DNA from 3 places in the Tumebacillus lipolyticus genome. Region 1 is predicted to be linked to each of the others. Evidence: riboswitches for the same ligand, from Rfam matches in the RefSeq annotation. Region 1 holds a riboswitch; each other region holds the start of a gene.
What was found. A riboswitch is a leader RNA that binds a small molecule or an ion and turns the genes downstream of it on or off. The one in region 1 is predicted to bind cobalamin.
Positions count from the first base shown of each region.

Region 2: it holds a riboswitch for cobalamin, as region 1 does, so the genes downstream of both, ACFSOY_RS08150 (ABC transporter substrate-binding protein) here and ACFSOY_RS10425 (energy-coupling factor ABC transporter permease) in region 1, are expected to answer to the same signal.
Region 3: it holds a riboswitch for cobalamin, as region 1 does, so the genes downstream of both, cobJ (precorrin-3B C(17)-methyltransferase) here and ACFSOY_RS10425 (energy-coupling factor ABC transporter permease) in region 1, are expected to answer to the same signal.

Region 1 covers NZ_JBHUIO010000005.1:1,102,913-1,107,625, forward strand. The annotation lists gene ACFSOY_RS10415 (HD domain-containing phosphohydrolase) at 1-553, shown strand, start outside; gene ACFSOY_RS10420 (MerR family transcriptional regulator) at 644-1,414, opposite strand; cobalamin riboswitch at 1,560-1,747, shown strand; gene ACFSOY_RS10425 (energy-coupling factor ABC transporter permease) at 1,892-2,659, shown strand; gene ACFSOY_RS10430 (energy-coupling factor ABC transporter substrate-binding protein) at 2,656-2,937, shown strand; gene cbiQ (cobalt ECF transporter T component CbiQ) at 2,937-3,740, shown strand; gene ACFSOY_RS10440 (energy-coupling factor ABC transporter ATP-binding protein) at 3,737-4,570, shown strand; gene ACFSOY_RS10445 (SDR family oxidoreductase) at 4,711-4,713, shown strand, end outside.
Region 2 covers NZ_JBHUIO010000005.1:592,665-597,377, forward strand. The annotation lists gene ACFSOY_RS08145 (FecCD family ABC transporter permease) at 1-672, opposite strand, end outside; gene ACFSOY_RS08150 (ABC transporter substrate-binding protein) at 669-1,673, opposite strand; cobalamin riboswitch at 1,840-2,035, opposite strand; gene ACFSOY_RS08155 (hypothetical protein) at 2,164-2,337, opposite strand; gene ACFSOY_RS08160 (undecaprenyl-diphosphatase) at 2,562-3,140, opposite strand; gene eutH (ethanolamine utilization protein EutH) at 3,416-4,528, opposite strand; gene ACFSOY_RS08170 (sigma-54 interaction domain-containing protein) at 4,711-4,713, shown strand, end outside.
Region 3 covers NZ_JBHUIO010000011.1:399,415-404,127, reverse strand. The annotation lists gene ACFSOY_RS18220 (serine hydrolase domain-containing protein) at 1-841, shown strand, start outside; gene cobO (cob(I)yrinic acid a,c-diamide adenosyltransferase) at 1,005-1,550, shown strand; cobalamin riboswitch at 1,586-1,757, shown strand; gene cobT (nicotinate-nucleotide--dimethylbenzimidazole phosphoribosyltransferase) at 1,830-2,828, shown strand; cobalamin riboswitch at 2,864-3,042, shown strand; gene cobJ (precorrin-3B C(17)-methyltransferase) at 3,181-4,713, shown strand, end outside.

The DNA.
Region 1 (4,713 bases):
CGGACAGCATACGCTACGGGTAGGTTGGCTGTCCGGGTTGATCGCGAAAGGCTTGGGCCTCACCGAACAGGAAGTTAGCATGATCCGCATGGCAGCTCCTCTCCACGATATCGGCAAGATCGGCATTCCTGACGAACTCCTGTTGAAGCCTGGAAGATATGATCCTGCAGAGTTTGAACGCATGAAGTCACACACGATGATCGGTGCCAGCATTTTGGAGGGGAGCTGCTTTAAAGTTCTGAAAATGGCTCGAACGATCGCCCAGTCGCATCATGAGAAATGGGACGGCTCCGGCTATCCGGTCGGGCTCAAAGGGGAGGCGATCCCGCTTGAAGCCCGCATCGTAGCTCTTGCCGACTTTTATGATGCTTTGACACATGAGCGACCTTACAAAAAGGCCTGGGAGCCTGTTGAAGCGGTCGCAGAGATCGTGAAGCAAAAGGGGCATCATTTCGATCCGCGAATTGTGGATGCGTTCCTTCTGCTGTTTCAACAAATGGACCTTTCGATCCTGGATGAGCAAGTGCTTACAATCAAGGGAGCGTTCGGGTGATGCGCTCCCCCTTCATCAAAGCAACGGCGAATGCCGAATCGACCCTACAAAAAAAGATCTCGCCCACATGCAGGCGAGATCTGAAACGGCTTACGATTTCTTTTCCAACTGGTCACAATAGAAATGCATCGCTTCTCGCAAGAACGCAGCCAGACCGGGCTGATACTTGTCGATGTTCGCGGTGAATCGCTCATCTGCGACATAGAGGTCGCCGAGCCCGCGAAAGATCTCCAGCGTGCAGTCATAATGATAGTCGATGATTGTCTGGCGCAGGTCGGCGACCGCCTCCTGCACCTGCGGATCGCTCGGCCCGTTGTGCATGGCGGCGATGATCTTCGCATAGTTCGCTTCCTGACGGGCGGTGATCTTCGCCCAGTCCTCTTTCGTGTATGACTCGGTGCGCTTTTCGGCCGCCTCCACCACCTCGTCCCCGTATTTCGCCCGCGCTTCTGCCGAATATTTTTTCTTGTGCTCCTCAAGCGGCGTCATGTCAAACCCTTCAAACAGCTCTTTTTCGCTCATCTCAATGCCCTCCTCGATCGATTCGATCGTTTTCTTCACCGTTGCGATGATGTCTTCCAGCCGCTTTTTCTTTTGCATCAGGATCTCTTGATGGGCGACGAGCGCGCTTTTGCGATCGAAGTCGGGACTGTCCAAGATCTCTCCGATCTCCTGAAGCGAAAAGCCGATCTCGCGGAAGAAGAGAATCTGCTGCAACCGCTCCAACTCCCGATCGGTGTACAGCCGATAGCCAGCCTCGCTGACCGAGCTTGGCGCCAAGAGACCGATCTCATCATAATGATGAAGCGTCCGCACGCTCACGCCGACCAGATCGGCCACCTCTTTTACTCTGTAGGCCACACATCATCACCTCCGATATCTGCATCATACTGCCTCACGTTGCGTGAGGGTCAAGCGAACGAGGAAAATTTGTGCGAAACAGGCGGGTGGAGAAGGATTTCCCCTGCTGTGACGAGAATCTGTAACACGTATTAAAACCACAACCGAATAGCGCGAACAAGCAGGTGCCCTTGCCGGAGCAAGGGGTAACAGGGAATCGGGTGCAAATCCCGAGCGGTCCCGCCACTGTAAATGGGGAGTTCTCACTCAAGAAGTCACTCGATCTCGATCGGGGAAGGCGAGCGAGAATGATGATCCTAAGCCAGGAGACCTACCTCGTTTGTTTACACCCACACGCCTTCGCGGAAAGGAGCGGTGTACAGGGACGAAACGAATCGATCATGCTGTTCTTTCGTCAACTTGTGCAGCATACCTATGACCAATCCAAGGCAATCGGGGTTGGTTTTTTTACGTTCAAAAACGATGAGGAGGTTCAAGATGAAAGCTCGAAAGTCACTGTTTTTGCTGTTGGCCACATTCGGCTTGACCAGCTATTTTGTGGTCAACACCCCGCAGCCGGCGCACGCAATGCACATCATGGAAGGGTTTCTTCCGGCAGGATGGGCGCTGTTCTGGTGGGCTGTCTTTATACCATTTTTCATCCTCGGAGTGCGCTCGCTGATCAAGATCACCAAGGAAGCGCCCGAGCTGAAGCTGATGCTCGGTCTGGCCGGTGCGTTCACCTTCGTCCTGTCTGCGCTCAAGCTGCCCTCTGTCACCGGAAGCAGCTCGCATCCGACCGGGACCGGGCTTGGCACCGTGATGTTCGGCCCGCTGCCGATGAGCGTCTTAGGCTCGGTCGTGCTGCTGTTCCAAGCGGTTCTGCTCGCCCATGGCGGCCTGACCACCCTCGGCGCCAACGCCTTCTCGATGGCTGTTGCCGGACCGTTCGTCGGCTATGCGGTCTACCTGCTGATGATCAAAGCGACCGGCAAGCCGAAGCTTGCGATCTTCGCAGCCGCGATGATGGCCAACCTGTCCACCTATGTGGTCACTTCGCTCCAGTTGGCGCTTGCCTTCCCTTCGGTCGAAGGCGGGATGCTCGCTTCTTTCGCCAAGTTTGGCAGCATCTTTGCAGTCACTCAAATTCCGCTCGCCATCAGCGAGGGCTTGCTCACCGTGCTGGTCTGGAACTGGCTGCAGCGCTATAACTCGGAGGAGCTCACTTCGCTTCGCCGTCGCATGAAAGGGGTTGTGCAATCTTGAAAAAGGTATGGATCAATCTTTCGATGCTCCTCGTCGTCATCCTGTTAGCCCTGTTGCCGCTGCTCTTCATTCAGGCGGAGTTTGGCGGCGCGGACGGTGCGGCGGAGGAGGCGATTCAAGAGATCGCACCTAGCTATGAGCCGTGGTTTGAGCCGCTTGCCGAGCTCCCTTCTGAGACGGAAAGCATGCTGTTCGCCCTGCAGGCGGCGATCGGCGCTGGCATCATCGGGTACGCGATCGGCATCATCAGGGGGAAATCCTCAAAGTCGAAAGCATGATGATCAGAAGGATTGACACGCTCTCATACAACAGCCGCTTCTACTCGCTTTCACCGCTGTGGAAGTGCGGATTTGCTGCCCTGATGTTTCTGCTCTCCTATTTTGCACATCCGATCGTTCAGATCCTCATCGCGCTTTGGATGCTCTACTGGACGATCAAGCGCGCGCAGACTCCGCTGCGCTACTATCTGATCCTGTTTGGGATCTCCAGCCTGTTCCTGATCTCCAGCTTGCCCGCCCTGCTGCTGGAGATCGGCAGGACCGGCTCTCTGCGCGAGGCGGCGATCAGCTATGAGATCGTGACCGGCACCGATTATACGCTGTATGTGACACAAGCGGGTTTGTACCAAGCAGCGACGCTCGCCACGCGGATCGCCGCCTGCGTGACCTGCTTGTTTTTTGTGATTTTCACGACCCCCGTGCCGCAGCTGCTCCAAGTGATGCAGCGGTTGCGCATCCCGAGTTTGGTGATCGAGATCACGCTGATCATGTATCGGTTTGTCTTTCTGCTTGAGGAGACTGCCGCGGAGATGATGGTGGCACAGCGCGCGCGCGGCGGCTATGTCAGCTTTTCGGGAAAGCTGCGCGATGTGGCGATGCTGACCGTGCGGCTGTTCATCAAGACGATGCACAGGTATCGCGGGCTTTCGCATGGGCTGATCGCACGTGGTTTTACAGATGATCTCGGCTTGGCACCCGATCGGGCGCAGCCGCTGCCGAGGCGCTTCCTGCTGGAAGGGCTGCTCGGCGCGATGCTGTTGATCAGTTTGGAGCTGTGGCTTAGATGGAGGGGTATGAGATGAAGCCGATCCTTGAAGTTCAAGACCTGACCTACGCCTATCCGGGCACGAGCCACCTCGCATTACAAGGGATGACCCTGCGCATCCCCGCCGGGAAGAAAACGGCGATCTGCGGCCAGAACGGCTCGGGGAAGTCAACATTTTTCCTGCACGCGATCGGTATTCACCGTCCGAAGTCGGGCGCGCTGCACTGGAAGGGAGCGCCTTACTCCTATCAGCACAAGGAGCTGGCGAAGCTGCGGCAGAACATCGGGCTGGTCTTTCAAGACCCGGAGCAGCAGCTGATCCTGCACACGCCTTATGAGGATGTCTCCTACGGTCTGCGCAACGCCAAGCTGCCCGAGCCGGAGATCAGATCGCGCACCGAGAGCATCCTCGAACAGATGGGTCTCGCGCACCTGGCGCACACGCCGCTGCACCACCTGAGCTTGGGGCAGAAAAAGCGCGTCTCCTTGGCCGGCGTGCTCGCGCTGCAGCCTGAGCTGCTCCTGCTGGACGAGCCGACCGCCTTTCTCGACCGCCGATCGGAGCATCAGCTGGTGGACGAGCTCGAACGGATTCATCAACAAGGGATCACGCTGGTAATGGCCACACACGATCTAAACCTCGCCTATGCGTGGGCCGATTGGATCTTGGTCTTCGATCGGGGAACGTGTGTGATGGAGGGAACTCCGGAGGAAGTGTTTCACGAGGTGGAAAAGATCGAAGCGCTCGGGCTGGAAATGCCGATGCTCCTCGACATCTGGCAGGCGTTGCCCGCAGCTTGGCGCGCCGGACAGCGGCCGCCTCGCGATGTCGCTTCGTTCAAAGCGTGGATCAAAAGCCACTCCTGACGATCAGGAGTGGCTTTCTGCTGTCGTCTCGTCAACCGGCCAGCTTCAAACCGATTCCTTGCTTCGTGATCTGCAGTTTATCAGGTTTAACAATTGACTTTCAACGGAAGATGGTAGAAGATCGTTCTGGAGGCGATGAAATG
Region 2 (4,713 bases), 510 kb from region 1:
CAGCAGCAAGATCATCGCGATCGCGACGACGAGCGCGGGGATCAGCAGCTGTTCCCATTTGGCGCCCGCGAAGCTGCCCATCAGCCAAAACAGCGCGTTGCGGATGCCCGCTTCGTTTTTCGCCATGAACACGATCAGGCTGGTCAGCGCGGAGAACACGGCAGACACCGCGATGCCGGCGAGCAGCAGGCGCACCGGCGATAACCTGCCGCCGACCTGTGCCAGCAGGACGACGACCACCACCGCGACCAGCGCCCCGAGGAACGCCGATGCGGACAGCGCCCATTGACCCAAGAAGGAGAACGTCCCAAACAGGATCACCGAGGTGGCGCCGACCGATGCGCCAGAGGAGACGCCGAGGATGTACGGATCGGCCAGCGAATTGCGAACCAGCGCTTGGATGGCGACGCCGACCACCGACAGGCCCGCGCCGACCACCGCCGCAAGCATCACCCGCGGAAAGCGCACCTCCCAGACGATGTTCTCCTGCCCTCTGCTCCAGTCGACGACGAACGAGTCACCGAACAGCGGCAGGTGGGACAAGGCGATGCGCCACACCGTCTCCGGCCGGATCGGGACGGGGCCGAGCATGACCGCAACGGTGATCGACGCGATGAAAAGCCCTGTCAGGATGATCAGCAGCAGGTAGAACGAACGCCACCTTTTCATCATTGAAAGCGGTCCGGATAGAATCCTTTGGCCAGCGTTTCGACCGCACGCACGTTGCGAACGCCTTCAAACGCGTCTGACAGCGGCAAGATCACGAAGCGATCGTTTTTGATCGCCGACACATCTTGCAGCGCGGGGTGCTTTTTCAGCGAGGCGATCTTCTCCGCAGCGGACGGTTTGTCATACTCGTTGATCACGAAGACTTCCGGGTCGCGCTTGACCACCTCTTCCCAGCTCACCTCTGTCCAGCTCTTGTCCAGATCGTCAAACACGTTCTTGCCGCCCGCAAGCTCGATCAGATGGGTCTGCAGCGTTTTCGATGCCGTAAACATCGCCGTATCGCCCGCGTCATACACGGCCACGCGCAGCGGTTTTTTCACATCGCCCACTTTTTTCTGCGTGTCGGCGATCCCCTGTTTGAGCTTGTCGACAAGCTGTTCGGAGCGATCTTTGATGTCAAAGATCTTGCCGAGGTTCAAGATGTCCTCATACACGACATCCATCGTCGGGATCACGCCGGAGACTTCCGTGCCTCTGGCGACATACCCGTTGATGCCCTTTTCCCCAAGGCTTTTGACCGAGCCGAGCGCCTTGTCTGAAAACGCGCTCTTGCGCCCATAGACGAAGTCGGGGTTCGCACCGAGCAGCACTTCCAGCGAGGGATATTGATCGGCCAGCACGGGGATCTTCGCATACTTGGCCTCATATTCTGGCAAAATTTTATCGTCCATGTACGCCGTGCCCACCATCCGATCTTCCAGACCGAGCGCGAGCATGATCTCCGTGGTGTGCTGGTTGAGGCTGACGGCGCGCTTGGGCGCTTCGTTGATCGTGATCGTGTGACCGCCCGTCGAAAGCGTGACCTGCTGATAGTCCGCTTGGGCAGCCGGCGGGGTCGCACCGCCCTTCGTCTGCGAATCATTGCCGCATCCGACGAGCAAAAGCGGTAGCGCGAGCAGGCTCAAGGCGGCCCGCTTCCAGTTGGTGAGTTTTCTTGTCATCATCTCTTTCAACTCCTGACCTGAGTGATAGAATCCGATTCCCATACAGTAAAAAAGCACGTGACGCCAACCAAAAAGGTTGGGGTCACGTGCATAAGCAGGCAAACGATCGCAAAGAATTGATTCCTTGTCGTTCCATGTGAACACCTCTCCTTTTCATCGAAGGACTTCTGGTGTAGCAGATGAGGTAGGTCTCCTGGCTTCCGGATCATCGCGTTCTTTCGCCTTCCCCGATCGTTCGATCGAGTGGCATCATAGAAAGAAAACTCCTCGGTTACAGTGGCGTGACCGCTCGGGATTGGCACCCGATTCCCTGTTACCCTTCGCTGTTCGTCTGCGAAGGCACCTCATCGCCGTCCTATGTAATTGTTGGTTCGGTATTGCTTATTCGCGTTCCGAAAGGGAAATCCTTTTTTGGATTGATTCTAAACAAAAAGAAAAAGCATGCGATGATCGCACGCTTTTTTCTAAATTCGATCGTGAGGTGATGCCCTCACTGCTGTTCCGCATTTTTCAGTGCATGTTCCCAGCTGGGATAATAGTAAAGCGCACTTCGCATCAGCTCAGGATCGGTTTGTTTGACCTTCTTTTTGCTGGTCGGCTCCCCAGAGCTTGCCATCTGTTGGATACGAGCGATCACTTCATCAGCACCCATCGTCACTTCCATGATCTGCTACCTCCCATGCGCGTTTTACCTCTAGCCTGCCCATCTGGACTGCCGTTTATTCGCCAAAAGGGGGGAGGCAGCGACGTTCTTTCTCTCGCGATTTTCCAGCATACTGACAGCCTAGATGTCGCGTAGGAAATTGAGCGCTCTCGATTCAAAGTCTTGAACGGCAGCAGCCCAATTTCTGGCGAGGGCGGCCGAAACAAAAAAGTCATGACCGTTGGTCATGACTTTCTTGTTTGCGAACCACCAAATCGTGCCGTACCTTTTTCGTACAGGTAGAGAGTTCCTTTGAAGATCGGTTCCAGCTTATGCTGAATCCTGAGAATGATCAGGCTGGTCACCAAGCCGACGATCACCGATGCCAAGACATCCCCCGGGTAATGGTGGCCGACAAAAATACGGGAGAAGCCGGTCGCGATCGCGAGCAGCAAAAATGGGGTGCCGATCTTTTGATTGCGCAAGAAGATCGCCAAGGCGATGCAGAACGCTCCCGTCGTATGGTCGCTTGGAAATGACGCATCTGCTGCGTGCGGAATCAACAGATTGACACTGTGCGAAATAAAGGGGCGCGGTTCAAAATACACAAGGCTGATCAGGAAGTTCAGCAACAGGCCGACGCCCCCGGTGATACCTGCAAACAAGGCAATCCGCTTTCCCGCGGAAGAGGATGCAATCCAGAGCAAGGCCAAGCCGATCGCATATAAGAGCAGCGCTTTGTCACTGAAAAAGATCATCGTTTCATCGAGCCACTTGTAGTGGCCTGACCAGTTGTTGATCGTTTGAAAAAGGTCATAGTTCATCAGTATTTTCCCCCTCTACTACTAATGACACATCATTCGAAAGAAAAATGACACATCATTCTAAGGAAAGTTCGGTCCGAGAACGAAACAGCACGTGCCCATCGGGGCGCACGCCCAATTGTAACACGCGCTCTGAAACTTCAGTCCGTCCATTTTATCCCTCCGATCAATCGATTGTCCAGCCTTTTGTAAATAATTTGTAAACGCCCGATCGTTCTGCCGATTTCGAATCGCTTGCTGATTTGCAGCAAAACTGAAAAAAGAAAGAGCACAGGCTATGTGCTCTTCCCTCCCTCTTTTTCGCCTTCTTGTTCCCCTTCGCGCATGCCGCGCAAAAACCACATCGCGACCAGCAGCGCTGCGACGCCTCCACCCAGCTTCCCAGCGATCATCGGCACCAGCATCTCTGGACTGACGCCGGCGACAAAGGCAAACTGCCCGCCGAAGACGAACGCACCGCTGACCGCAAAGGAGATGTTTAAGATCTTGCCCCGGCGATCCATCGCGTGCAACATCGCAAACATCGGCAGACAGTTCGCCAGCGATGTGATCAGCCCTGCGGTCGACGTCTCCCCGATCCCCAGTCGTGAGCCGATCAGCAGCAGCGGCTTGCGGAACACAGTCGTCAGGAAATGAACCAGCGGAAAGGCTCCGGCGAGGATCACGGCGATCTGTCCGGCCAGCAGCAACCCCTCCGACAGCGGCTTCAGGCCATCGATCAGCTCGATGCCGAGCAGCGCGGACAAGATGGCGAGCACGAGACCGATCAGCGCGACGATCTCGATGATCCGCCCAAACACGAGGAAGCATGCGACCATCTTCGCAGGTCGCTTCCACAGTCCGAACACGATCAGGGCGGCGAACAGGGTGACGGGCACCAGGTTGAGCAACATCATCTTCCAGGCAAACCCAGCCACAACACCGCCGATCAGACAGCCGATCGGGATCGTGGATAGCCCGATCAAAATGCCGGTGGCGAGCGGCTCGCGGTCTTCGCGCCGCAAGATGCCGAGCGCCACCGGAATGGTAAACGACAGGGTTGCCCCCATCATCGTGCCCAACAGAACGCCAGAAAACTGTCCCGCATCCGGATGCTGCGCCAGCTCGACCGCGAGCGGATATCCGCCCATGTCGATCGCCAGCACAGACGCGGCTGCAACAGACGGGTCGGCGCCGATCAGCGCAAGCAATGGCGCGGCGACCGGAGCGATCAGGTTGGCCAACACGGGCGAGAGCGACAACAGCCCCGCCATCGAGATCACCAGCGGCCCCATCGCCCGAAATCCGTCCTCAAATCGCTGCCCATAGCCAAACCGATTGCCGAGCAGTTTGTCGACAGCACCGATGATCAGAAAGACGACCATCACTTTTACGATCAATGAATCCATGTCACGACCCCCACCGCTCGTCGAGCGCAACTTTCTTCTTCATTTGTATGAAAGCAAGAATTGTGCCAGTCGGTAGAGCGGAAGTTGTGCCGTTTCGTGTATAATATTTTTGACATATAGATCGAATGAGTGTCCAATTTATTAGACACGTAGATGTGTAACACAGAAAGGTGGCGATCCTGATG
Region 3 (4,713 bases), on a different contig from region 1:
GCGCAAGAGCTATATCGGTTTTGCTGTCGCCTGGGCTCTGGATGCGGGGAAGATCGCAAGCCTCGACGATCCGGTCAGCCGCTATCTGCCTGAGCTCGACCGAGCGCTGCTCGACGGGACGACGATCCGCCACCTGCTGACCCACACGCACGGTTTGCACGAAGATGCGAGCGGACGCCTGTATCGCGAGTTTCCAGCGGGCAGCGGATGGGCCTACCGCGGCGTGAACATCGTCATGCTCACCCAGATCGTGCGGCGCACGACCGGCAAGTCGGTGGCGAGCATCTTGGCGGAGCAAGTGTTTCGTCCGCTCGGATTCACCGAGACCGGGTGGCGCACCGAAGCTTCGGAGCGGATGGTGTCGGTGATCTTGGATGCGCCGGAGCGGACGGAGCTGATCCTTGGCGAAAACGGGGACGGAGATGGCGACCAGCGCAACCTGTTCGTCTCCGCTCGCGAGTTTGCCAGATGGGGATCTTTGCATCTGACGCAGGGCAAGGTGGATGGCAGACAGGTGGTTCCGGCGGAGATTTTTCAGCTGGTGTCGCAGGTGCAAAGCCCGCCGATGACCGATCCAGATCTGCCGCCGATGGGCTTTCTCTGGTATGTGCAGGATCATCCGGCGAAGCGAAGCGAGATCGGCAGCAGCGTGCCAAAAGGTGCGTTTCAGATCCTCGGCGTCACCGGCCCGCTGGTGCTGGTCGTGCCCGAGGCGGAGCTGGTCGTCGTCCGCATGTGCAACAAGCGCTATAACTACAGCGGGCCGGATGGCGATTATCTGCATTACCTGCGCGAGTTTGGCGACAAGGTGATGAGCTGTTTGGAAAAGGTTCCTTCGTAGCGTTCTAAGATCTCTGATCGTTCGGGTCGGGGAAGAACTTGCTCGGTTTCGCGCGGTTCGTCCATGTTTTGTTGCGGGCGTGCAGGGGTGTGTCCTTGACAACTGCGGTGGCAACCTGTTCCAATAGGGGAAGCGTTTTGCGCGTGGAGAGGGAGGCTGAAAGATGGAAAGAAGCAAACGTCAGGGCATGATGCTGGTCTACACGGGAGACGGAAAAGGCAAGACGACGGCGGCGATGGGGCTGTGCGTGCGCGCGGTGGGCCGCGGCTATAAAGTGTTGATCCTGCAGTTTATCAAATCGCCGGAGCGCACCTATGGCGAGCAGATCGCCTTGGAAAAGCTGGGCGTTGAGATCCGCCAGCTCGGCATCGGCTTCACCTGGACGAAGACGCCGGAGGAGCATCGGGCGGCGCTCGCCAACGCATGGGCGGAAGCGAAGCGCTGTGTGCTGGAGGGCGACTATGATCTGGTCATTTTGGATGAGCTGAACAACGCCTTGTCGATCGAGCGCTTTCCGGTCGCCGACGTGCTGCCGCTCGCCGATGTGCTGGAGGTCATTCGCAACCGCCCACGCCATCTGCACCTGCTGATCACCGGTCGCAACGCCAAGCAGGAAGTGATTGAGCTGGCCGACCTCGTCACGGAGATGAACCCGCTCAAACATTATTACGACGAGGGGATTCCGGCCGTCTTCGGAATTGAGTATTGATTTTCTGCGTCGCTTGCCGTACGCTGTTTTGTAGAATTTCATGCAACGCGACAGGTGCCCGCCTCGCGGGAGAATAGGGAAGCAAATGCGCGGGCCCACCGCTGTATCCGGGGACCCTCTGCGACCACTGGACGATCTGTCTGGGAAGGGCGGGGAAGATGGGGATGATCCGGGAGCCAGAAGACCTGCCTGTCGAGGTGACATGTTTCGTTTGGATTTGGAAAGTCCAAGCCTCTTTAGGCTTGGGCTTTTATTTTTTTTCTGAAGGGATGAGCGCAGATGATGCAAGCAGCGAGAGAGCGTTGGGACTTTTTGACCAAACCGCCGGGGAGCCTCGGCAAGCTGGAGGAGATCGGTATCAGGCTCGCCGGGATTCAAGGGACGGTGTTCCCCAAGCTTGAACAGCGCGCCGTCGTGGTGATGTGCGGCGACCACGGTGTGACAGCAGAGGGGGTCAGCGCCTTTCCGCAAGAGGTGACCGGACTGATGATCCAAAATTTCGTAAACGGAAAAGCGGCGGTCAACGTCTTGGCGCGCCAGGTGGGCTGTGCGGTGCATGTGGTCGATGTGGGCAGCCGCGTCGAGGGAGAGCTCCCCGGCGTGCGCTCGAAGAAGGTGCGCGCCGGCACCGCCAATTTTGCTCAAGGGCCTGCGATGACGCCCGAGGAGGCGCAGCGGGCGATCGCCGTCGGGATCGAGATGGTCGAAGAACTGCATCAGCAGGGCGTGCAGGCGGTGGCGCTCGGCGAGATGGGAATCGGCAACACGACGCCGAGCGCGGCGCTGGCGGCGGTGCTGACCGGACGACCGCTGGCGGAGCTGGTCGGTCGCGGCACCGGGATCGATGATGAGAAGGTGTTGCACAAGACGCGGGTCATCGAGCAGGCGCTGGCGGTCAATCGGCCGAATGCGCTCGATCCGCTCGACGTGCTGGCCAAGGTGGGGGGCTTAGAGATCGCAGGTTTGGTCGGCGTGGTGCTCGGCGCCTATCAGCGCAAGATGGTGGTCGTTGTCGATGGCGTGATCGCCGCAGCGGCGGCGCTGGTCGCCTGTCGGATGGAGAGCGGCGCGCAGGAGGTGCTGTTCGCCTCGCATCTGTCCCAAGAGCCGGCGCATCGAGTGCTGTTGCAGGAGATGGGATTGGAGCCGATCCTGATGCTCGACATGCGACTGGGCGAAGGGACGGGCGCGGTGCTGGCCTTGCCGATCTTGGAAGCATCCTGCCGCCTGGTGGCGGAGATGGCGACCTTTGCCGATTTGGGACTCGACAATACCTGAGTTTTCCCCTATACTTTGAATCGTTCGACGAAAAGTGAATAGGGTAACGTTCAGGTGCTCGCAAGAGCTTAATAGGGAATCCGGTGCAAGTCCGGTACGGTCCCGCCACTGTGAATGGGTAATTTCCTCTAACACGCCACTGTTTTTTTAGATGGGAAGGCAGAGGAAGTGATGATCCATGAGTCAGGAGACCTGCCTGCTATGTTTTCCATACCTTCTTACGGGGATATAAGAAGGATGGTTTCAGGTGTGTCATGGACTGCATTATTGAGGTTTTACACCATGAAAACATATGACGCCTTCCTTCGGGAAGGCGTCTTTTTCTATGTGCAAATGATGGGAGATGAGTGCGATGCGTGGGAAGCTGTTGATCGTTGGCTTCGGGCCAGGTAGTTTTCAGCACATTACAGATCGTGCGCGAGCAGCGATTCAGGAAGCGGATGTGATCATCGGGTACAACACCTATGTGGATCTGATTCGCGGCCTGCTGACCGATCAGGAGATCGTGCGCACCGGGATGACCGAAGAGGTGAGCCGGGCGATCGAAGCGGTGCGCCAAGCGGAGATGGGCAAAAAGGTGGCGGTGATCTCCTCCGGCGATGCGGGCGTGTACGGCATGGCCGGTCTGGTCTACGAAGTGCTGGTGCAAAAGGGCTGGCGGGAAGCGGATGGCGTGGAGGTGGAAGTGATCCCCGGAATCTCGGCGATCAACTCCTGCGCGTCCTTGCTCGGGGCGCCGGTGATGCACGATGCCTGCACGATCTCGCTGAGCGACCATCTGACTCCTTGGGAGCTGATCGCGCGCCGCGTCGAGGCGGCGGGGATGGGAGACTTTATCGTCGCCCTCTACAACCCGCGCTCCGGCAAGCGCACGCGCCAGATCGTCGAGACGCAACAGATCCTGCTCAAATACCGCTCGCCCGACACTCCGGTCGGGTTGGTGAAGAGCGCGTACCGAGATCGCCAGTCGGTGGTGCTGACCACGCTCGGCGAGATGCTCGATCATGATATCGGCATGCTGACGACGGTGATCATCGGCAATTCGTCCACCTTCGTCTACGATGGCAAGATGATCACTCCCCGCGGCTACCAGCGCAAATACACGCTGGACAAAGCGGAACAGCCGATCCGCGCTAACGAGCGCCTGAAAGAGGAGCATGAGCCGTGGGCGCTGCACGGCGGCCTCTCCGAGCGCCAGATGGCAGCGGCGCAAGCGGTAGCCGAAGTGCCGCAGTCGCCAGCCGCCGAGCGGAATGTGGAGGCGGAGCGCACGATCGGGCAAGGGGCGATGGTGCAGCCGGATACTTCGCGCGCCTTGGACTACGCGATGCAGGCGGTCAGCATGCTGGCAGCGCGAGGCGTTGTCGAGGGGGAGCCGATGCAGCAGCAGGTGATCAACCCGTATGATGCGATGCCTGCCATCCTGGAGATCGCCGTATCTCCCGGCGTCGGCAACAAGAAGCTGACGCCGCAGCAGCTGGCGGCGATGATCGAGGTGGCCGGAGCGGAAGGCGAGATCGAGTACACGCCCAACCATTACGTCCTTTTGCGCGTGATGACCAAGGAGCCGCAGGCGATCGCCGCCCAGCTGGAACGGGCAGGGCTGCTCGTACAGCCGATCGGCGATGTGGTGCAAGTCAAAGCGTGCGATTTTTGCAATGGGGAGAAATCGCAGTCGATTCCGCAGGCGGATGAGATCGCGGAGCGCTTCGCCGGCCTTGCGATGCCGAAAGAGCTCAAGATCGGGTTTGCCGGCTGTGCGATGGCCTGTTACGGCTCGGTGCACGAAGACATTGCAGTCATCTATCGCCGCGGCAAATTTGACCTCTTCCTCGGCGGCAAGACGATCGGGCGCAACGCGCATGCGGCCCAGCCGGTCGCAGAG